4 regions of the Alteromonas sp. AWJ4_197 genome follow, and region 1 is predicted to be linked to each of the others. Evidence: predicted binding sites of a transcription regulator. Region 1 holds the regulator's gene; each other region holds the start of a gene.
The links. Region 1 encodes MetJ, which represses methionine synthesis genes. Its sites were predicted from a motif close to TAGACGTCTAGACGTCTA; they were not measured.
Positions count from the first base shown of each region.

Region 2: a site for MetJ is predicted at 3,012-3,029, ahead of metA (homoserine O-succinyltransferase MetA). Genes of this name have one in related genera too.
Region 3: a site for MetJ is predicted at 2,798-2,815, ahead of thrA (bifunctional aspartate kinase/homoserine dehydrogenase I). Genes of this name have one in related genera too.
Region 4: a site for MetJ is predicted at 2,537-2,554, ahead of serA (phosphoglycerate dehydrogenase). Genes of this name have one in related genera too.

Region 1 covers NZ_JBSWWW010000006.1:411,565-417,638, forward strand. Annotated here, with positions in the region: gene priA (primosomal protein N') at 1-1,061, opposite strand, end outside; gene rpmE (50S ribosomal protein L31) at 1,238-1,450, shown strand; gene ACXAGC_RS15645 (malic enzyme-like NAD(P)-binding protein) at 1,832-3,085, shown strand; gene ACXAGC_RS15650 (MFS transporter) at 3,183-4,391, shown strand; gene metJ (met regulon transcriptional regulator MetJ) at 4,440-4,763, opposite strand; gene metF (methylenetetrahydrofolate reductase) at 4,920-5,804, shown strand.
Region 2 covers NZ_JBSWWW010000005.1:200,021-206,094, forward strand. Annotated here, with positions in the region: gene ACXAGC_RS12565 (protein-glutamate methylesterase/protein-glutamine glutaminase) at 1-418, shown strand, start outside; gene ACXAGC_RS12570 (ParA family protein) at 441-1,205, shown strand; gene ACXAGC_RS12575 (chemotaxis protein CheW) at 1,213-1,944, shown strand; gene ACXAGC_RS12580 (chemotaxis protein CheW) at 1,962-2,450, shown strand; gene ACXAGC_RS12585 (DUF2802 domain-containing protein) at 2,489-2,971, shown strand; gene metA (homoserine O-succinyltransferase MetA) at 3,102-4,040, shown strand; gene ACXAGC_RS12595 (homocysteine S-methyltransferase family protein) at 4,044-5,099, shown strand; gene metH (methionine synthase) at 5,109-6,074, shown strand, end outside.
Region 3 covers NZ_JBSWWW010000002.1:419,414-425,487, reverse strand. Annotated here, with positions in the region: gene ACXAGC_RS05310 (TonB-dependent receptor plug domain-containing protein) at 1-631, shown strand, start outside; gene ACXAGC_RS05305 (alpha-amylase family glycosyl hydrolase) at 700-2,433, opposite strand; gene thrA (bifunctional aspartate kinase/homoserine dehydrogenase I) at 3,001-5,466, shown strand; gene thrB (homoserine kinase) at 5,483-6,074, shown strand, end outside.
Region 4 covers NZ_JBSWWW010000002.1:302,749-308,822, forward strand. Annotated here, with positions in the region: gene ACXAGC_RS04770 (GAF domain-containing sensor histidine kinase) at 1-1,123, shown strand, start outside; gene ACXAGC_RS04775 (5-formyltetrahydrofolate cyclo-ligase) at 1,107-1,727, shown strand; gene rpiA (ribose-5-phosphate isomerase RpiA) at 1,787-2,446, shown strand; gene serA (phosphoglycerate dehydrogenase) at 2,585-3,814, shown strand; gene ACXAGC_RS04790 (hypothetical protein) at 4,024-5,139, shown strand; gene ACXAGC_RS04795 (substrate-binding periplasmic protein) at 5,141-5,944, shown strand; gene ACXAGC_RS04800 (DUF481 domain-containing protein) at 6,021-6,074, opposite strand, start outside.

The DNA of each region.
Region 1 (6,074 bases):
GGCGTCGCGGTGCCCAGAATAAGAGGAATGTGCTCAGTACTGGCGCGCATAACTGCGAGATCTCTGGCGTGATATCGCAATCCGTCCTGCTGCTTAAACGAATCATCATGTTCTTCGTCCACAATGATCATGCCCGGGAATTTCATTGGCGTAAAAATCGCAGACCGGGTACCAATAATGATGCCCAGTTCACCTTCCCGCGCACGCTGCCAGACTGAAAGGCGATCTTTGTCATTCAATTGGGAGTGTAATACGCCGATATCGATACCAAAGCGGTTGGCAAAACGGGTAACCGTCTGCGGAGTAAGACCAATCTCCGGTACCAGAATCAATACCTGTTTACCTGCAGAAAGAATATCTTCAATGGCCTGCAGGTAGACTTCGGTTTTCCCGCTTCCGGTGATCCCTTCCAGTAAAAAAGGCGCAAACTTGCCGGCCTGTTGCGACAACGCGCTGATGGCAACCGCCTGCTCTTTATCAGGCAACGGCTTCTTGCCGACATGAAAATAATCGAGCCACATTTTCGGTCGCAGGGGCGGCGGTTTACTTTCGCTGTACACAAAGCCCTTCTCTTCCAGAGCACTGATGATGGAGGAAGGAAAGGTATTTTTGAGATCGCCTTCGCGAACCGGCTCATCCGCCAGTGCCTCAAGACAAGCGTACTGGCGCTTCGCACGCTTCAGGGACGCCAGATTTTCATCAATGTTATCGCCGGCATGCCACCAGATTTCGTCCACCGGATTCGCCGGTTCGCCCTTGCGCAGCAGAACTGGCAATACGGTGTGAATAACCTCACCCACCGGGTGAAGATAATACTGGGATAACCAGTGACACAGTTTCAGCATCACACTGTCGAGCACCGGCCTGTCATCAATGACATGGTGAACCGGTTTAATTTTTCCGCTGTTCTCCGGCGTTTTCGCCTCTCCCAGAACGACGCCGGTTAATGTGCGGGGGCCGAAAGGCACACTGACCCTGCAGCCTGCTTCCGGTAATGTGTCACAGGAGTAGGTAAAAGCTTGTCGTAACGGTACAGGAACCGCCACCTCAACAAAACGCATAATCTGCCTATATTTTCCGCACTTTTTTACTTATCGTTCTTGATCAAAACGGCGTCATACATTAATATGCGCCGCTCTTTACGGCAAGGCCAGTTGTGCCTTGTATTGAATATAGTTGCGTATGGTGTTCAGCTTCGGGCTGGATTGCGATACGGCCTTATATAATGAGGTAACCCATGAAACAAGGTATCCACCCTACTTACGAAGAAATTACTGCATCTTGCTCTTGCGGTAACGTTATCAAAGTACGTTCGACTGCAGGTAAAGAACTGAACCTGGACGTATGTTCAAACTGCCACCCGTTCTACACTGGTAAGCAGCGTAACGTTGATACTGGTGGTCGTGTTGACCGCTTCAAGAAGCGTTTTGGTGCACTGGGCAAAAAATAAGTCCGGCATTGAATTGCGAAAAAAGCGCCTTTATGGCGCTTTTTTTGTGCCTTAAATCCGTTACTTAAAACACTTAACCCGTGTTCGTCCCGTTACGCTTTACTCAACAGCCCGCTCCACCGTCCAACCATATAAAATAAATTATAAATTAAAGTTAACTTATAAATTTCATCAATAGCCGACATTGATAATTCCGTTTTGTGAAGCTGCCCTCCGGCAACTAAAGTAAGCATAAGATAGCTCCTGATCAGATATGTACTGTGAAAGGCGTTGTGTTACATTTGTCGCAAGCTGCGCTTTATAACGAAAACAAGAGATTAGCGCAGGAACGACAAGTAGTAGTTGTGCAAAGACCAAACCCTGAGAAGGACACACAAAAGAATGTCAGATTTCAGACAACGCGCCCTGGATTACCACGAATACCCTACTCCGGGCAAAATAAAGGTAGAACTGTCGACTCCGGCTGACAGCGTAGATGATTTAGCACTGGCCTACAGCCCCGGCGTAGCCGAACCGGTACGTGAAATTGCCGAAGATCCTGATGCAGCATACCGATATACCGCCAAAGGTAATATGGTTGCAGTAATCAGTAATGGTACGGCCATTCTCGGATTAGGTAATTTAGGTCCGCTGGCATCAAAACCAGTGATGGAAGGTAAAGCGTTACTGTTTAAGCGTTTTGCCGGACTGGATGCTATCGATATTGAAGTTAAACACCGGACTACTGAAGAATTCATCAACACGGTTGCCAATATCGCTGATACGTTCGGCGGTATTAACCTTGAAGATATTAAAGCGCCGGAATGTTTCGAAATCGAGCAGGAGCTGATCAAACGCTGCAAGATTCCGGTATTCCATGACGATCAACACGGTACAGCCATCGTAACAGCGGCCGGTATGCTCAACGCGCTGGAAATTCAGGGCAAGAACATCGAAGACGCCAAAATTGTTTGTATGGGAGCCGGTGCTGCCGCCGTTGCATGTATGGAGCTGCTGATCAAGTGCGGCGCCCAGCGTGAGCGCATTTATATGCTCGATCGTAAAGGGGTGATTCATACCCGCCGTGACGATCTCACGGAACACAAAATGTTGTTCGCCAACAACACGGATAAACGTACCCTTGACGATGTAATGGATGGTGCGGATATTTTTGTCGGTGTTTCCGGCCCTGACGTATTGCCTCCAGAAACCTTAAAACTGATGGCACCAAACCCGGTGGTATTTGCCTGTTCAAACCCTGATCCGGAAATTAAACCGGAACTGGCCCATGAGGTTCGCAGTGATTTGATCATGGCAACGGGCCGTTCAGATTACCCCAACCAGGTGAACAATGTACTGTGCTTCCCGTTCATTTTCCGTGGTGCACTGGATGTGCGTGCTTCGACCATTAATGACGAAATGAAAGTCGCTGCGGTTGAAGCATTACGTTCAGTATCGAAAGAGCCTGTACCTGAAGAAGTATTGAAAGCCAGTAAATCAGCATCGCTGACATTTGGTAAAGATTACATTATTCCTAAACCTATGGATCCCCGTTTGCTTCACCGTATTGCCAGTGCCGTAGCACAGGCAGCGATTGACTCAGGCGTTGCCGGTGTTGAATCCTTACCGGCAAAATACACGGGTAACAAAGACTGATTGAAGCATACTGACTTCATTTGTTACGGGCCGGTTATACTACCGGCCCGTTTTCGTTTATCTTCCCGCTTCCCCTAATCTGACGGACAAAGATTTCATGTGGTCAAAAGCACTTATCGGGCTCATCATCGGACGAATAGCTACCACGCTTATCGGCTCAACCATGGCAGTCAGTATAGGCTGGCATTTATACGAAGCCACCGGCGAGGCCTTTGACCTGGCACTGGTAGGCATTTTTCAGATTGTGCCGGTGATCAGTTTATTCCTCGTGGCAGGTTGGGCTGCAGACAACTTTTCCCGCAAAAGCATTTTATTAATTTCTGCCGGATTGCAGTTACTGGTGGTGCTGGCCGTCGCTTTGCTGATGAATCAGCCGGAACTGAATAAATGGGCGCTGTTTTGCTCGTTATCGGTATTGGGCGCAGGGCGGGCTTTCTTCGCACCGGCCATTCAGTCTGTGTTGCCGAATATCGTCAGCACCGATCATCTGGGGCGTGCGGTGGCTGCCATAAGCTCCATCTGGAATATCGCCTTAACCGTGGGGCCTTTCCTCGCCGGCGTGTTACTGGCGGCGCTCGACCGTCAGCTCTACTGGGTGCTCATCATTTTCGGCCTGTTTACGCTGGGTGGCTTTTCTTTATTGCCCGCTCTGAACATTCATTCAGAGCGCAAACTGGCGCTTAAAGACATATTCAGCGGTGTGGAATACCTGATGCACAACAACGTTGTCCGCGGAGCGCTGTTTACTGATCTTGTGGTCATACTTTGTGGCAGTGTCATGGCGATATTGCCTGTGTTTGTGAAAGACGTCTTACATGAAGGTCCGGAAACACTGGGTTTATTGCGGGCCATGCCGGCTGTTGGTGCGACGCTTATCGGTCTGACAATGGTACGACGTAAACGGGCCATTGAACGCAACGGCCCGCTGCTGTTCTGGTCACTGATCATTTTCAGCTTTTCCATTATCGGCTTTGCCTTTTCACAGAACCTTTATGTGGCTTGCTTCGCTTTGCTGATTTATGGCGGTTCAGACATGATAAGTGTGGTGATCAGAAGCTCAGTAGTACAAATTATGACACCGGACGCATTACGTGGCCGGGTGAGTGCAGTGAACTCCCTGTTCATCGCGTCTTCCAACGAACTCGGAGACTTCAGAAGTGGTTCGGTGACAGCAGCTTTTGGTCCGGTAGCCTGCGCGGTTGCGGGCGGAGTAATGAGCCTGGGTATCGTGCTCCTGTTCCGTTCAACTTTCAGGCCCCTGTTCGAATTACAAAAAATCGAGCCGCCCTCAGCCAGACAAGACTAAACTTGCCCCTGATACAAAAAAGCCAGAGTGATTTGCTCTGGCTTTACTTTATTCTTCTTCGTTGTCGGCGGTGGGGTCGATCCCCATCTCTTCCATCATTTTCCTTGCAACGGCAGGAACACGGTTAGGGTTATCTTTGCGCAAATCGTCGTCGTCAGGCAGCGGCTGCCCGGTGAAAGCATGAAGGAATGCTTCGCACAGTAACTCTGAATTCGTCGCGTGACGCAGGTTATTAATTTGTCTGCGGGTTCGCTCGTCTGTGAGCACCTTAAGCACATTAATCGGAATAGAAACAGTGACTTTCTTTACTTGCTCACTCTTTTTTCCATGCTCTGCGTAAGGGTGTATATACTTACCATTCCATTCTGCCATGTGAAATCTCGGACTGCCTGTTATTTTACTTTATAAGCGGAAATTCTAAACAATGTAGCGAAAAGGTCAATTAAGCCGTGTAAACCTCTTGACGTCCAGACATATATTAATTAGTTTAGACGTCTAAACGTCCAAAGAATTGAGTGAGTCAACAAAATGGTTTCCTATGCACAAGGTATCGACGCCTTAAACCAGTCATTGTCCGAATTGCGTGACATTGATGTCTCTTTTGAATTTTTTCCGCCTAACTCGGAAAAGATGGAACAAACGCTGTGGAAATCTGTTGAACGCCTGGCGCCATTGAAGCCTTCTTATATGTCTGTGACCTACGGTGCAAACAGTGGTGAGCGTGACCGCACCCATGATGTTGTTAAACGCATTCAACAACAAACCGGTGTACAGGCAGCCCCTCACCTGACCTGTGTGGACGCAAGCCGTGATGAACTCAAACAAATTGCTCAGGAATACTGGGATTCGGGTATTCGCCGCATTGTTGCTCTGCGGGGCGATTTACCGAAGGGCGTAGATAAAACCGAAATGTATGCCTCTGATCTGGTGGCACTGCTGAAAGACGTAGCAGACTTTGATATTTCCGTTGCTGCCTATCCGGAAAAACATCCGGAAGCACCGAATGCCCAGTTCGACTTGCTTAACCTGAAGCGTAAAGCGGAAGCCGGGGCTTCTGAAGCAATTACTCAGTTCTTCTTTGACACCAGTGTTTACCTGCGTTTCCGTGACCGTGCTGCTGCAGCCGGTATCGATTTGGATATCGTCCCCGGGATCCTGCCGGTTACGAATTATCAGACACTGATTAAGTTTGCCGGTTTCACCAATGTTCACGTACCCGGCTGGCTGCACAAAATGTACGAAGGGCTTGATGACGATGATCAGGCAACACGTAATCTGATTGGCGCAAACATCGCCATGGAGCAAGTAAAAGTGCTGGCGAAAGAAGGGGTAAAACACTTCCATTTCTACACCCTGAACCGCTGCGAACTCAGCTACGCCATCTGCCACATGCTGGGCGTTCGCGCTGAATAGGCGGATTTCTCCCGGCATCTTCGCTGGGCGCGAAGGCCAGAGAAAAAACACGCCGGAACTCCATCCATGGAGGCTCGGCTGCAGCATCCCTGCTGCAGACGGTTTTTTCTCTGGCCTCCTCCCCCTTATCGCTACGATGCCTGGCAATTTACGCAATTTCGCCACCACGCCAGACATTACAATCTGCTGAGAAACCAACAAAACATTCCCCCCATGACTGCGAATGGTTACACTGTACAAGCATGAAACTATCCGTGCAGTTTGAAAGGA
Region 2 (6,074 bases), on a different contig from region 1:
CGAAATTTCGGTAAAAGAAGCTGAGCACGGGGATATTCTTAAACCCGGTTGTGCTTATCTTGCGCCCGGGGGCAAGCAAATGGTGGTGGAGTCTATATCACTGCCAAATATTGTTATCCGTGATGCCCATGAACATGAGAAAGATACCTACAAACCCAGTGTGGATATTACACTTAACAGTCTGGTGGATATTTACGGCGGCGATGTACTGAGTATTATTCTGACGGGCATGGGATCTGATGGACGTGAAGGCTGTGAAGCACTTCACCTTAAAGGCGCCAAAGTGTGGGCGCAGGATCAGGACACCTGTGTGGTATACGGTATGCCACAAGCGGTAGCGAAAGCGAACATCGCAGAAAAGAGCATAGCCATTGATAATATCGCTTCGTGCATACTCACGGAAATGATGCAGAAATAGTTCAGTCAGCAGGAGTTGAAGGTTGAAAATATGGACGATTGCTAACCAGAAAGGCGGGGTAGGGAAGACCACTACCACCGTGACGCTAGGCGGCATTCTGGCGCAACAGGGAAAGCGCGTTCTGCTTATTGATACCGACCCTCATGCATCGCTGAGTTATTATTTTGGTATGGATGCCGAGGAGCTAAATGCTTCTGTTTACGATATTTTTATTAATCATGAACAGATTACTGCCGATAGAGTGCTTGACTGTTTATGTCCGACAAAATTAGACAGTCTGTATATTTTGCCTGCCTCAATGGCACTTGCCACGCTGGACAGGCAAATGGGTATGCAAAACGGTATGGGGCTTATTCTCAAAAAAGCACTGGATACTGTACGCAACGAATTTGACTACGTATTGCTGGATTGTCCGCCGGTTCTGGGCGTGTTAATGGTTAATGCGCTGGCTGCATGCCATAAAGTCATTGTGCCCGTGCAGACCGAATTTCTGGCATTAAAAGGCCTTGACCGGATGATCCATACACTTGAGATTATGGGTCGTTCGTTAAGAAAAGAATTTGATACATTGATAGTGCCGACTATGTTTGACCGCCGGACTAATGCGGCCATCCAGGCACTACAAAAACTGAACGAAGATTACGGTGATAAGGTTTGGCACGGGATGATTCCTGTAGATACCCGCTTCCGTGATGCCAGCCAGGCGCAGTCGCCTGCGTCTGTTGTCTATCCGAAAGCACGGGGCGTTTACGCCTACACCAAATTGTTAGATGAACTGGAGCAGTGAGTCACCTATGAGTAAAAGTACGCCCTTCGCCCGCGAAGATGTGATGCAGGCGTATCTCGACAGCTTGTTACAAAGTCCGGAAGATCCAGCTGAAGTAACGGCTAACACTGCCCGTTTGCTGGAACAGGCCACGGCGGACATTATCGCCAAAGAACCTGTGGTTGCTCCTGTGGCTGAGCCGGTCATAGCGCCGCCAGTCACTGATGATGTTACGGAGACGGCCGTTGAACAACTGAGCGGGGCAGTACCTCCGCCGGTCAAAACCACGCCTGTGAAAGACATGCTGGAAAATCGTTTTCAGGCATTGTTTTTTGAAGTGGCGGGGTTAACGCTGGCTGTACCGCTTATCACTTTAGGTGGCATTCACCGGATTGAAAAAGTGGGTGGGCTGATAGGAAAACCCAAATGGTTCAAGGGCGTAATGCTTCATCGTGATCAAAAAATAAACGTTGTCGATACTGCAATGTGGGTTATGCCAGAAAAATACGACCAAAATCTCGCAGAAACGCTAAACTATCAGTATCTTATTATGTTAGGGGACAGTTTGTGGGGCTTAGCCAGCGACAAACTGGTCAACACCGTTACATTGACCAGGGACGAGGTAAAATGGCGTGAGTCAGGAGGCAAGCGTCCATGGTTAGCGGGCATGGTAAAAGAAAAAATGTGTGCGTTAATAGACGTATATCAGTTAATCGCAATGCTAAATAGCGGCTTAGGCAGTAACGACCAGACGCCATAGCCCGGGGAGCCAGGTTCATGAATGACAAGAGCACAACGAATAACGCGCCGGATAACGATCAGGTGCTTCAGTGGGTTACCTATCGTTTAGGTGACGAAACTTACGGTATTAACGTAATGCAGGTTCAGGAAGTCTTACGCTATACCGAAATTGCGCCTGTTCCCGGTGCACCGGATTATGTGTTAGGCATTATCAATCTGCGTGGTAATGTTGTGACGGTTATTGATACCCGCGCCCGCTTTGGCCTTATGCCAACCGATATGACCGACAACACACGGATTGTAATTATTGAATCCGATGAGCAGGTTGTCGGCATCCTGGTAGACAGCGTTGCCGAAGTGGTTTATCTGAAATCATCTGAAATTGACAGTGCGCCTAACGTGGGTACTGAAGAGAGCGCCAAGTTCATTCAGGGCGTGAGCAACCGTGATGGTGAATTGCTGATTCTTGTAGATCTTAATAAGCTTCTCAGTGATGACGAGTGGGATGAACTGAGCAGTCTGTAATGTCATGCAGCGCCTGCTAATCCGGCGGGCGCTTGTCAATGCCTGTATCTTCGCTGCGCTGTTCAGCGCGCGCTATTATCAAAGGGAGAAAGCACATCAATATGGACGTGCCGGCACTATCTTTACTCGCTGTTGCTACAGGGTTACTCGCCGTCATTGCTGTTATATGGATGTATTTTTTCTTCAACCGTCAGTTTAAACAACTCGACGATACTGTCCGCTATCAAAAAGAACACATCGATACCCTGCAACTGGAAATTAATGACCTGGAAAACCAGAACGGTGAAATGCAAACCCGTTCGATGGTACAGGGCAAACACATGCGGGAGCTGGCAGATCAATGCACACAACTCGAAAACCAGCTACGTGAAGTAAAAAGTCAGGACCCGTCCATGCGCTTATACACCCGCGCCGCTGAGCTGGTCAAAGCCGGTGCTGACGTCGAAGAGGTAATGCAAGCCTGCGACCTGCCCCGGGCTGAAGCTGAGCTGCTTATCAGCATGCATCGTCAGCGCAACTAACGGTAAGTTCTCTCTTCTACCAGAGTTAGATAAATGCATTGAGCCGTTTAGACGTCCAGCCGTAAAGATGTTGACATCTATCGGGATTCAGCCACAATAACGTTATTATCCGTTAATTGTTGGAGCTGCCATGCCTATTTGTATTCCCGAACAACTTCCCGCGCAGGATGTGTTGTCAGGTGAGAATATCTTCACAATGGACAGCACCCGCGCAGCGACACAGGATATCCGCCCCATGGAAGTGGGGATCCTGAATCTCATGCCCAATAAAATTGAAACGGAAGTGCAAATCTTACGTTTGCTGTCTAACACACCTCTGCAGGTGAACGTGAACCTGATCCGTGTAGACAAATTAGCGCCAAAGCACACGCCGCAATCTCACATGGACGCCTTCTATCACGACTTTTCTGAAATTGCTGATAAGAAATACGACGGTTTAATCGTGACAGGTGCACCGCTGGCTCACTTGCCTTATGAGGAAGTAAAATACTGGGATCAGATGACAGAAATTTTGGAGTGGGCGCAACGTAATGTGCAGTCCACACTCTATCTGTGCTGGGCGGCTCATGCAGCTATGTATCATTTTTACGGCGTGCAGAGAAAACTCAGGGAAACCAAACTTTCTGGTGTGTTTGAGCATAAAGTGCTCGACCCTTATAACGAGTTGCTGAGAGGTTTCGATCCGGTTTTTTATGCGCCTCATTCCCGTTTCGGGTATATTGACTCCGGTGAATATAACAGTGTTGAAGGTTTGAAGGTCATTACGGAATCTGATGAGGCGGGTGCATACACCATCGCATCTGAAGATAAGCGTATGGTGTTTGTTACCGGGCATCCTGAATACGATCCGGAAACTCTGCATGACGAGTATTTCCGTGATTTACAGGCGGATACCCATCCGGCAGTGCCGGCTAACTACTTTACAGACGATGACCCCGCAAAAGCGCCTTTGGTTCGCTGGCGCTCCCATGGTAGTCTGCTGTTCAATAACTGGCTGAACTACTATGTTTATCAGACAACACCTTATGATTTGAGTCAGCTGGCTGAGAAACCCCGGCCAAAGAGGTAATAAGTGACATCAGGTACAAAACAACAACTTCTGGATGCAGCGGCAAAGCGCGTTTTGATTCTGGACGGTGCCATGGGTACTATGATTCAGGAGCACAAACTGGAAGAAGCCGATTATCGTGGTGAGGCATTTGCTAACTGGCATTGCGATGTAAAAGGCAATAACGATTTGCTGGCGATTACTCAGCCGGACATTATTTATAATATCCATTGTGCTTATCTTGAAGCCGGTGCAGATATCATTGAAACCAATACGTTCAATGCTACCACCATCGCCATGGCTGACTACGACATGGAAGCGCAGTCGAAAGACATTAACCTTGCTGCTGCTAAGCTGGCCCGTAAAGCCTGTGATGAGTTTACTGCAAAAACACCGGATAAGCCCCGGTATGTGGCAGGGGTCCTCGGTCCCACAAATCGCACAGCATCGATATCACCAGATGTTAACGACCCCGGCAAGCGGAATGTAACCTTTGATGAGCTGGTAGAAGCCTACATCGAGTCCACAGAAGCGCTGTTAGATGGTGGTTCAGATATCATCTTAATAGAAACTATCTTTGATACCCTGAATGCCAAAGCGGCAGTATTCGCGGTAGAAACCGTATTTGAGAAACGTGGTGAGCGCGCACCGGTGATGGTATCAGGTACCATTACCGATGCATCGGGCAGAACCTTGTCAGGACAAACTGCTGAAGCCTTTTACTATTCCATGCGTCATGTATCGCCGGTTTCCATGGGCCTCAACTGTGCACTGGGTCCGGATTTACTTCGTCAGTACGTTGAAGAAATCAGTAATATTTCTGAATGCCTGGTCTCGGCTCACCCCAATGCCGGTTTACCCAATGAGTTTGGTGAATATGATTTGGGCGCAGAAGAAATGGCAGCACACATTAAAGAATGGGCAGAGTCCGGTCTGGTGAATGTGGTAGGTGGTTGTTGCGGCAGTACACCTGAACATATCCGTGCCATGGCAGAAGCGGTAAAAGACGTGACACCACGTACCGTGCCGGTTTTTGAACCTAAAATGCGCCTTTCCGGGCTAGAATCTTTTGTTCACTAAGGTGTTATTGTGACAGCAGAGTTTTCAACCTTTATTAATGTCGGTGAACGGACAAACGTTACCGGATCGGCCGTATTCAAACGCTTAATTTTAAATGCTGAGTACGAAAAGGCCCTCGATGTAGCCCGCCAGCAGGTGGAAAACGGTGCGCAGGTAATAGACATCAACATGGACGAAGCCATGTTAGATTCTGTTGAGGCCATGCGTACGTTTTTGAACCTCATTGCTTCAGAGCCTGATATTTGCCGTGTTCCGATTATGATTGACTCTTCAAAGTGGGAAGTCATTGAAACCGGACTCAAGTGCGTTCAGGGAAAGGCGATTGTGAACTCAATCAGCCTGAAAGAGGGAAAAGAGCAGTTTGTTCATCAGGCTAAACTGATCAAGCGCTACGGTGCCGCAACGGTGGTCATGGCGTTTGATGAAACCGGCCAGGCCGATACCAAAGCGCGCAAAATTGAGATTTGTCAGCGCAGCTATAAGGTGCTCACCGAAGAAGTCGGATTCCCGCCGGAAGATATCATTTTCGACCCGAATATTTTTGCTGTCGCGACGGGCATTGAAGAACATAACAATTATGCGGTGGACTTTATCGAGGCCACCCGTGTAATCCGTCAGACTTGTCCTTACGCACATATCAGCGGTGGACTATCAAATATTTCATTCTCGTTCCGGGGCAATAACCCGGTACGTGAAGCCATGCACTCGGTGTTTTTGTATCACGCTATCCGCGCGGGTATGGATATGGGCATTGTGAATGCCGGTCAGCTGGAAGTGTATGATCAGATCCCAGAAGAACTCCGTGAAGCAGTGGAAGATGTGATCCTGAACCGTCGGGAAGACGGCACGGAGCGTCTGCTGGACATCGCACCCAAATATCAGGGGGATGGCAAAGCCGCGGCGGCAGAAGATCTCACCTGGCGTGAGCAGCCGGTGAACAAGCGGCTTGAACATGCGCTGGTCAAAGGTATCACC
Region 3 (6,074 bases), on a different contig from region 1:
AAACAACCTGTCCGGCGACGCAATAGCGGCGTTACTTGAAGGCACCGGTGCGACCAGCGCGCGTTTCTTCTTAAATGCGATTGACTCCCGTACGCAGGGTGTCGATATTGTGTCAACGTATACGCTGGACACAGCAGAGTGGGGCGCATTTAACTTCAATGCCGGCATAAACTTTAACGACAATGAAGTCACCCGCGTTATCGATGCACCGGATGTGCTGCAGGGCGCCGGTTTTGACCAGAGTAACTTGTTCTCTGATGTTGAGTTGCGCCGGTTCGAAACGGCTTCGCCTGAAAGTAAAGTTAATTTAGGCGTCACCTGGTCGTTTGACCGCTACACCACAACGTTAAGAACAACCCGTTACGGTGAAGTAGAAGATCCGTCCTCCACCGCTGAGCTGAATGAAATCATTCCGGCGGAGTGGGTAACCGATCTGGACATTAATGTAGCGTTAACGGAAGGGTTGTCTGTGTCTGTGGGCGCAAACAACGTATTTGATGTGTATCCTGAGGCAAGCCGCTACACGGTAGAAGCGCCGACCACCTTTACTTATATCATGCCTTATTCAGGCTTTTCGCCTTACGGCTTTACCGGCCGCTATGTTTACGGAAAAATCACTTACCGTTTCTGATGATGTGAACCGGGTAATAACAACGTGATATACGCGGTGCACAATGCACCGCGTTTTTCGTTCCGGCCTCAGCTGCCGGAAAAAATCATCGCACTGTAAGCCGTAAGATGGATAAGATTGTCATTCAGTTGCACATCGTTTGTTGTAATACCGTCCTGCCAGGCAAACAGGCAGGCTGCATCCGGCGGCATGCCATTTAACCGGTACCCTTCCACATTTGCGCCTGAAAAATTAATCATGACATAAACGTGTTTGTCATCAAGGCCATTGCTTCGTTTGTAGATCAGCACTTTGTTATCATCGTCCTTAAGCACAATTTCTGTGGCACCGCCGGTCAATGCAGCACTGTTTCCGTTTTTATTAGTACGTAAACCGACCAGTTGCGTAAATGCTTCTGCATACTCAGCAAAGCGGGTTTTGCGTTCCCAGTCGATATCACTGGTATCATCGAACCAGCCTGACTCTTTAAAATCCTGCCCCTGAAACAGCATGGGAATACCCGCGGTTGTGAGGGTAAGGACGCCGGCTAAAATGCCTTTCTGACGGGCAAAGTAGTTGTCATCCACACCGCCCGGCGCTACTTCCTCAACCAGTCTGGCCTGACCGTTAGCGACTTCATCATGGGATTCGGTATATACCACTCTGGCAAACGGGTTTCCGCTGACCACTCTGGTAATCGCGTTAACCACCGTGCTTAAATCGACATAACTGTCTTCGGTTTTTGTCAGCGTATCGCGGACAGGATGAACGAAACCTGCGGCCCACTGTGCCGTATAGCCACAACCGCCTTTGTCTAAAGGATCGGTAATGTACTCATGACTGTGAAGATCTTCTGCAATGGTCATTTTACCCGGGCAGGACGTCTGAATACGGTGATTGATGGTTTTAATCAGATCGTAGGCTTCAGGGATATCGTCATCGCCGGTATCGGCACCGGACACACTGCGCATATAAGGCACCATATCCATCCGCAATCCGTCAGCTTTAAATTCGTTCAGCCACATCAGTGCATTGTCGGTGAGATAGTCCCGCACCTCCTGACGGCCATAGTCAGGTCGCGTATCTCCCCATGGCGTAGCACTGCGGTAATCATTGTAGAAATAAATGCCGCCTTTATCGTTCTCGTGCCAGCCGTCAAACTGCCAGATATCCAGGTCGCCCGGGCCTAAATGGTTGTAAACCACATCAAGGATCACACCGATGCCCATGCCGTGAGCTGCATCGATAAAGGCTTTCAGTCCGTCAGGTCCACCGTAGGCTTCTTCTACTGCAAAGGGATAGGCAGGGTTGTAGCCCCAGCTGATATCGCCGGCGAATTCATTCACAGGCATGAGTTCAACCATAGTTACACCCAGCGCTTTCAGTTCAGGCAGCTTTTCTATGGCCGATGCGAATGTGCCGTGGCCATCTTCGAGTTTATTAAACGTGCCAATGTGCATTTCATAAATGACGCGCTCATGAAGGGGGGCGGATTCAAATTCTGTGTGTTGCCACTGATATTCATCATCGTAAATAACACTGTTTCCCACACTGTTTGTGACCTTACGGGCACGGGGATCGTTTTTCAGTAACAGCTCATCCTGCAAGGTGGTGATAGCAAACTTGTATTCATCACCGTTTTTCGCGTTGTCAGCAAAACCAACCCAGATTCCGCCTTCACGGGATTCCAGAGGATTTGCAGTCTCATCCCATTCATTAAATGTTCCGGTTACACATACAGATTTGGCGTTCGGCGCCCACACTGCAAACTGATAACCTGACTCTGCCTGGCTGACGCCTAAAACTCCGTTAAACGCTGACATAAGGACTTTCTCCGGGAAAAATAAAATCTGATAGGGATGTGTAAGCTGAGATAGCAAAGACAGTGCCGCAACGCGCCGGACGTTGTAGCGGAGTGTACAGCGCTTTTTATTCTCTAATAATATGAAAAATATAAAGTTATTCCCGTGCAGAATTCTATTGCCCTGGCCTGAACGCGGTGCCCATTGAGCTCCGGAAGAAAAAATTACGGAATGCTCCGGCAAAATGTACGCAATGAAATTCCCGTTTTTCCTGTCAAAATATGATGAATCGCAATATGAAAAGGCAGAAAAACGCTCTCTTTAGGAGTAAATTGTCTGTTCTGACGGTGTTTTACACAGAAAAAGCAAAATCGCGGTTGACAGATAGACGTCTATACGGCAAATTGTCCGTATGAAAACAATGATTAGCACCACCGGCACGATGATTATTACCACCTCTTTGAGGGCGGTCGCTGGCTAGTGCGCAACATTGCAACCAGACATCGAAAGCCCGCCCTCACCAGGAGCGGGTTTTTTTTTACGCAATCGAGCGTTGATGTAGCAAAATAAAACCGAAAGGAGCATTACATGAAAGTCTTAAAGTTTGGTGGATCTTCTCTGGCCGACGCACCCCGATACCTGCGTGTGACTGAGATTTGTATGACCACCCACCAAACCGATGGCGCAGCAGTAGTGCTTTCTGCGCCAAAGGGCGTGACCAACGCGCTTTCTTCTCTTTGTGAACAGGCTGCCGCAGGGGATGACTTCCAGCCTCTGTTCGAAAAGTTAGAGCAAACTGTTCAGGGTATTGCAGACGAATTAAACACCACTTTAGATAATTTCGCCCACGACCACGTTTCTTCATTCATCTCAGAGCGCTTATCTGCGCTTAAGCAACAACTGGAAGGCATTAAGTTGCTTGGTTGTGCTCCGGATTCTGTGGCTGCCGGCATCTTAAGTATCGGCGAATACATCAGTGTGACGCTGTTCAGTGCGATTTTGCAAAGTAAAGGTGTGGTTAACAGTATTATCGACCCGGTCGAATACGTGCTGGCACACGGCGAATATCTCGACAGCATTGCTGATGTGGCAATGAGTAAAGCCCGTTTCAGTGACGTAAAGAACGACGGTTCAGTATTACTGGTTATGCCCGGCTTTGTTGCTGTTAATGAAGAGGGTGAGAAAGTCACGCTTGGCCGTAACGGTTCTGATTACTCTGCTGCCATCCTTGCGGCCTGTATCGATGCAGACTGTTGTGAAATCTGGACGGATGTAGACGGTGTTTATAACGCTGACCCGAATCAGGTTGAAGGGGCAGTATTACTTGATAAGCTGACTTATCAGGAAGCCATGGAGCTGTCTTACTTCGGTGCCAAAGTACTGCACCCGAAAACCATTGGTCCTATCGCTCAGCACCACATTCCCTGCCTAATCAAAAACACCCTGAATCCTTCTGCGCCCGGCACGTTAATCAGTAACGAAGCCAGCGAGAAATGGACGTCAGTGAAAGGTATTTCGCAGCTCGATAACATCACGATGTTTAATGTTGCCGGACCGGGTCTTAAAGGCATGGTAGGCATGGCAAGCCGTGTGTTTGAGGTGATGAGTAACGCCAATATTTCCATCAGCCTGATCACCCAGTCCAGCTCGGAATACAGCATCAGCTTCTGTATACAGGAAAAAGATGCGGCCCGTGCACAGCAACTGCTGGAAGATGCCTTTGCTCTGGAACTGCAAAACCAGTTGCTTGATCAGATTGAAGTGCGTCACGACTTAGCCATTGTTACTCTGGTCGGTGATGGAATGCGTCACACAAAAGGTCTGGCAGCCCGTTTCTTTGCTGCGCTGGCGCAAGCCCGTGTGAATAACGTAGCCATTGCTCAGGGATCTTCAGAGCGTTCCATCTCTACGGTTATCGAAGCGAAAAAGGCGAAGAAGGCGGTACGGGTTATTCACCAGAATTTCTTCTCCGATCGCCACACCATTGACGTATTCCTGGTTGGCTGCGGTAACGTAGGTAAAGAGTTACTGGGTCAGATTTCCCGTCAGCAACCTGCACTGTTGAAGCGCAATATTCAGTTACGTGTATACGGTATTGCCAACAGCCGCAAACTGCTGCTTAACGCGCAGGGCATTGATGTGTCAGGCGACTGGCAGTCTGCACTGGCAGCTTCTGAGGAGTCGTTAAGTGTTGAGCGTTTGCACCAGTTTGTTAACAGCAACAGTCTGGTAAATCCGGTGATTGTTGATTGTACCAGTCACGAAGCAGTCGCTTCACAGTACGTGGATATGATGGAGCAGGGCTTCCACGTAGTGACGCCTAACAAAAAAGCCAACACCGACACCATGGCGTATTACCGCCAGCTGCGCAGAACCGCGCAGAATACAAATCGCCAGTATTTATATGAAACTACCGTAGGTGCGGGCTTGCCGGTTATCGATAACCTGCAGAAACTGTTCGCTGCTGGTGACGTGCTGCATCAGTTCGAAGGCATTTTATCCGGTAGCTTATCCTATGTGTTCGGTAAGCTTGAAGAAGGTATGAGCTTGTCTCAGGCTACCAGTGCAGCAAAAGAAAATGGCTATACCGAGCCGGATCCACGTGACGACTTAAGCGGCATGGACGTGGCCCGTAAACTCCTGATCATGGCACGTGAGGCCGGCCTGGTGCTTGAATTGTCTGATATTCAGATTGAATCTGTGTTACCGGAAGGTTTTGCAGAAGGTGCATCAATTGATGAGTTTATGCAGCAGTTACCTGAGCTGGATGCAGCATTTGGTCAGCGGGTGGAAGAAGCCAAAGCCAACGACAGTGTATTGCGTTATATCGGCAGTATCGATGGCGACAAGTGTAAGGTAACCATTCAGGCGGTGCCGCTTACGCATCCTCTTGCGGCGGTGAAAGACGGTGAGAACGCGCTGGCAATCAGCAGTGACTATTACCAGCCTATTCCTTACGTTATCCGCGGCTACGGAGCGGGTGGTACGGTAACCGCTGCCGGTGTGTTTGCTGATATTCTGCGTACCATGCCGTGGAAACAAATGGTGCTGTAATTGAAGGATGAGTAGTATGAAAACCACCCGCGCTTATGCGCCAGCCTCCATCGGCAATGTAAGTTTAGGTTTTGATGTGTTGGGTGCCGCACTGGCACCCGTTGACGGCACTGAGTTAGGCGATGTTGTTGAAGTTAAAGATGCAGATGCATTTTCTCTGACCGCCACCGGCCCGTTTGCCCACAAGTTACCGGCTGGTGCCGATAACAACATTGTTACCTTGTGCTATGCCCATTTCTTTGAAGAAATGGTAAAAGCCGGCAAGCCCACCCGTCATGTTGAACTGATTTTGCATAAGAACCTGCCTATTGGCAGCGGCCTTGGCTCCAGTGCCAGTTCTATCGTTGCAGCCTTTCATGCACTGAATGCACACTTTGATTATCCCTTTGATGAGAATGCGCTTCTGTTAATGATGGGCGAACTGGAAGGGCAGATTAGCGGCAGCATTCATTATGATAATGTTGCTCCCTGTTATCTTGGCGGATTAACCCTGATGACCGGCAATGATGCCGAAGTGACGGTGAAATTACCGGTTATCGGCAGCTGGTACTGGGTTGTGTGCTACTCTGGAATAAGTGTTTCCACATCGGCGGCCCGGAATATATTAC
Region 4 (6,074 bases), on a different contig from region 1:
AAACCTGGTATTACGGCAAATGAATACCCTGAAATCTAAATATCTCACAGATATCAGCCGCCGCTTTCAAACCCCGCTGCAATCCATTTGTACCTTCAGCCGTCTGCTGGAAGAAGAAACGAAAACGACGCCGGTATCTGCCGTATTTAAGGATTCACTGGGGCTTATTCACGAAAGCAGTCAGAATCTGATGCGGGCAGTAGAAAGTGTGCTTGCCACAGGTAAAACTGATATCAAGGCAGACTCTCAGGGCCGCACCATCATCGAAACGAAATCGTTCTTCAATCACATCTTTCATACGATGGCCGGTAAAGCACGCAGGGGGCGTATTATTTTGACCGGTCAGTTGGATGCATCGGTGCCGGAACATTTGATACTTGACGAAGCAGGACTGGGTTTGCTTCTGCTAAAAATTACCGGGAATGCAATCCGTTATTCATCAAAAGACACATCAGTACATCTGCAAATCTACTACCGTCCTTCCGAGCTTATTATTTCAGTGCAGGACCATGGCCGTGGTATGAACCGGGACCAGTTAATGGAACTCTATGCAACCCCTGACGGCGAGCATGGCGAGGTGGTTGCCATATCCGGCTTGCGCCGTCTGGCTGATAATGTGAAAGGCCAGATTAAAGTGCGCAGTTGGCAGGGCCGTGGTACCTGTGTGACGTTTGCAGTGCCGGCGGACACGGCCGGAGAGAAGACTGGCGGGAATCAGGAGGATGCTGCGGGCAAGAGATTTGTCGCTCCGTTTATCAAAGACAACCCGGCAATACTGATTTTGTCAGCACAGGAAGATGTTTCAACAATCACCGTCATACTCAACCGCCTGAAGATTGATGCCGAAACGGAAAGTGATGTGAAGGAAGCCGCCCGAAAATTACAGGCGCGGCAATATGACCTGTTATTGCTGTCAGCGAAAGCGGTGACCAATGAAGAAATCACTCAGTTCAGACAACAGGACCCCTGTTTAGCTATAGTGGCTTTAACAGAAGATTTATTCACTGAAGACAAACAATTGCGGCAAACCGGCATTGATGCCGCCCTCACACTCCCTGTGAATAATGATACACTTTACGACACCTTAAGTTTCTTCTTATTACCCGATGGAAAAAATCAGTAGCGCAGGATTAACACGTCAGGAGTTACGCAAAGTACTGCGGTTACGCCGCAACAACCTGTCTGAAGAGACGCAGGCTCAGGCTCCTGAGCGCCTGAGCCGTGTCTTGACGACACTGCCGGAATGGCAACACGCCACACATGTTGCGGCATATCTGGCAAACGACGGAGAAGTCAGCCTTTCGGACACCATTACCACCGCCGCAGCCCAGAATAAAACCGTCAGCCTGCCGGTACTGCACCCGTTTAACCGTCAGCATCTGCTATTTTTGCACTATCATGACAACACCGTACTGGTGAGTAACCGCTTCAATATTGCTGAGCCTCAGTTACGCTGCCCTGATGTCATACCTTTTTCCCGTCATGATTTAATCCTGATGCCGCTCACCGGTTTCGACGAAAAAGGAAACCGGCTGGGCATGGGTGGCGGATTTTACGATCGTACGCTGGCTCCTTATCGCAACGCAGCTTCCCGTCCCCAGCTTGCCGGTATCGCGCATGATTGCCAGCAGGTTGATGCACTGCCGGTTGAACCCTGGGATTTCCCCCTGGATCTCATCATCACACCTTCCGGCGTAATACGGCCGGATAAGACTAATTGCCCTTAATTTCGTCTCCCATTCCTGCAGTTTTCAGTTAAACTTCTGCAAAACTTTGGAGAACCCCTATGGATCAGAACGCGAAGAAGAAAGCTGTAGCCGAAGCAGCCATAAAATATGTAGAGCCGGACACCATTGTTGGTGTGGGCACAGGCTCAACGGTTAATTTTTTTATTGATGCGCTGGCAGAAATTAAACACAAGATTGTTGGTGCAGTATCCAGCTCTGACGCATCAACAGAAAAACTTAAAGCCCACGGCATTGAAGTATTTTCGCTGAATGAAGTAGACAGCCTTTCTGTGTATGTTGACGGCGCTGACGAAGTGACAGAACACAAGCACATGATCAAAGGCGGCGGCGCAGCCCTGACGCGTGAAAAAATCGTCGCAGCGGTAGCGAAAACCTTCGTGTGTATTGTAGACGACACCAAACAGGTACCGGTACTGGGCAAATTTCCGCTTCCTGTTGAAGTCATTCCCATGGCGCGCTCTTACGTAGCCAGAGAGCTGGTAAAACTGGGAGGCGATCCGGTTTACCGTGAAGGCGTGGTGACTGACAATGGCAACGTGATACTGGATGTTCACAACCTGAACATAATCAATCCCCGGGAAATGGAAGATGCTATTAACAGTCTGGCGGGCGTAGTCACTAACGGTATTTTTGCTAACCGTGGCGCAGATATTGTGCTGGTAGCAACCGGTTCGGGCGTAATTACGGTCAGCGACTAAACTTAACCACCCTATCAGCAAGCCGGATATAAGGCTTGCTGAATGAAATAGCGCTTTTAACCAACAACGATATCTGTTATTTTGCCCATATAGACGTCCAGATGTCTTTTTGCAACCAACTATTCGAGATGTGAGGCAATGAGTAAAGTATCCCTACCCAAGGACAAGATCCGTATATTGCTACTGGAAGGCGTTCACCAAAGTGCCGTTGAAACCTTAAACAGTAACGGTTACACCAATGTTGAGTATCTGAAGACCTCCCTGTCAGAAGAAGATCTCATCGAAAAAGTGAAAGATGTTCACTTTATCGGAATCCGTTCACGAACTCAGATCACTGAGGCCGTGGTTCAGGCCGCTGAAAAGCTGGTTGCTGTAGGTTGCTTCTGTATCGGTACCAATCAGGTAGATTTAAAAGCCACTCAGTTTAAAGGCATTCCTGTATTCAATGCACCATTTTCTAACACCCGTTCTGTAGCAGAACTGGTGCTGGGCCAGTTAATTCTTCTTCTTCGCGGCGTACCGTCAAAGAATGCCAAAGCCCATCGCGGTGAGTGGGAAAAGAGTGCTGTCGGCTCGTACGAAGCCCGTGGTAAAACGCTGGGTATTATTGGTTACGGCCACATTGGTACACAGCTGAGCATTCTTGCTGAGCACCTGGGTATGCGCGTTCAGTTCTACGACATTGAAGACAAGCTGGTACTGGGTAACTCTGTGCAGGTGAAATCACTGGATACCCTTCTGGCGACATCTGACGTTGTTTCTCTGCATGTTCCTGAAACCCTGTCTACTAAAGACATGATTGGCAAAGCAGAACTGTCGAAAATGAAAAAAGGCGCCATTCTTATCAATGCGTCCCGTGGTACCGTTGTTGATATTGATGCACTGGTTGAAGCCATGGAAAGCGAACACCTTGCCGGTGCCGCTATCGATGTATTCCCGGTTGAGCCGAAATCGAATACTGAAGAATTCGAATCGCCGCTGCGTCAGTTTGATAACGTGATCCTTACCCCACACGTGGGAGGCAGCACACAGGAAGCGCAGGAAAATATCGGTATTGAAGTAGCCGGTAAACTGGCGAAATACTCTGACAACGGTTCAACTCTGTCTGCTGTGAACTTCCCTGAAGTATCCTTACCGGATCACCCCGGCCGTTCACGCTTACTGCACATCCACGAAAACCGTCCGGGTGTTCTGAACCAGATTAACCAGACATTCGCAGAAAAAGGTATCAACATTGAAGCTCAGTACCTGCAAACCGTTGCTGATATCGGTTACGTAGTTGTTGATGTGGAAGCAAACAAGGCCGATGAAGGTCTGGCCCAGCTTCAAAACATTAAAGGCACAATTAAAACCCGTCTTCTGCACTGATCCCTTAAAAAGGATTATGTTCAAAATCAAATCCGGTGTCTCTGTACACCGGATTTTTTTATCTCTTCTGATCACGCCTTCCTCAGTTAAATCCTGCTCTGTTTGATCTCAGCATTGTGCTGCCGTGTATCTTTTCTGTGACACAAAAATTTAACACCTGCTACGTTGAGCCATGATGGCGCACGTATTCAACCTCAGGGCTTTTAAGCATGATGAGAAGAAACGCACTGTGCATGACGTTAGGGATAACCGCCTTGTGTGGTCCCGTCACTGCAGAAGAAGATAACTTTAACCTTGGCGGTCATGTGAGAGTCAATTACGGTCACCGTGACTGGCAGGCACCGGCAATACGGGACGGACTGGAATTTGAATCAATCAAACTCACCGTCGATGGAAAATTCGATGATTTTTCCTATAAAGCTGACTACCGGTGGTATGAAAATACTGATTTCGATACGGTCCGCTATGCAGATCTGACCTGGCACTACGACGAATACCTGGATGTCACCGGCGGTATCACTAAAGTCCCCTTCGGCCTGTTACCTTTCGCTTCAAACAGCTTCTGGTTCTCCGCCAATTACTATATTGGTTTTGAAGATGATTATGATGCAGGAGTTGTTGCCCGCTATGAACGGGGTCCGTTTACGGTTCACGCCGGCTATTTTCTGAATGATGAATACAATAATGCCGCCCGCTTTGGCCGCTATTCCTTTGACGTCGCTGATGACGGCGAATACCGTAATCAGGAAGATGGCCAGTACAACTTGCGGGTAAACTACGAAGCCAGACTGCTTCCCCGCTCCACCACCGACATCGGCGTTTCATTTCAACAGGGTGACATATTTAATTTTGATACACAGGATAGCGGAGACATGACCGCTTATGCTGTACACCTGCGCCATAACCAGAAACCCTGGAAAGTAGAGCTGCAATATCTGGATTACCGCTACGACCTGGCCGCCCCGGAAGGACAACTTCAGGACCGGCTGGCCCTGTCTTCGTTTGAAGCGCCATTCCTGATGGCCAGCGAAGGTCAGTCGTATATGGCTAACCTGGCTTACAGCTTACCTTTCACTGTCGCTTCTTTAGAGGATATTACCTGCTACAGTGAATATTCCCGCGTGGAAGGAGACTCAGAAGCCGGCAGCGACAGTACCCAGTGGGTAAACGGATGCAGCTTCGGCTGGTCTAAATTATTCGTATATGTCGACAGTATTCAGGGCAAAAACATTTGGTTTTCCGGCGGGTCCGGCATGGGGTTAAACTTCAACGATGATCCGCAATCCACACACCGCCTGAACATCAGCCTGGGAGTATATTTCTGATATGTTATCACTACGACTTATAAAAACAGCGCTGCTGACCGCCGCGTTGTTACCCGCCGCAGCCATGGCTCACACCTGGATGACGGTGAAAATTGCCACCACAGAATACGCACCGTATACCTCTGAAGAGATGGAACACAACGGCTACATGAATCACATCATCAGCGAAGTGTTTCTGGAGACCGGTGTACGGGCTGAGTTTATTTACGTTTCCTGGGAAGACGCACTGGAAGGTGCAGAGAATGGCGAATATGACGCCATTTCATACGGCAACTATGTGCGGGATCGGGAAAAGACCTTCTGGCACAGCGAGCCAGTCACATCAGAAAACCTGGTTTTCTACGTCAACAATGAATCCGGTCCCGATATGTGGTCAGGTCTGAATGATTTGAACGACTACACCATGGGGGTTACGAAAGACTATCTTTATAACAATGAGCTGTCCCGATACATTAAAGAAGGCAAAAACATCAGCACGGCAGACACTGACGATGAAAACTTCAACCAGTTGATCGACGGCGACATAGATATTTTCCCTATCGATGAATTAACCGGCTGGTATCTTCTGCAACGTGATTTCAGCGAAGCAGACCGGGATGAAATTCACCAGATAAGTCCGCTGGTTTCTACTGTCACCACTCACCTGCTGATACCTAAAAACAAAGAAAAGCGACTGGTGCTGGAGCTGTTTAACAGAGGCCTGAATAACCTGAAAGAAAAAGGTGAACTGGACCGTTTCAAACGCCTGCTCAGAGAAGGGTACTATCAGACACCGGAGAAGCCGGTGAACTTTGACAGAAGATAACCTGAAGGTATTGAGTAACTCCCACAAAAAAGCCCTGTAAATCAGGGCTTTTATATTCATTCACAACGGATAAGGCTTAGAAGAAGCTGTATACCAGTGTTACCGCTGTGGCAGTATCAAGCTTTTCAAC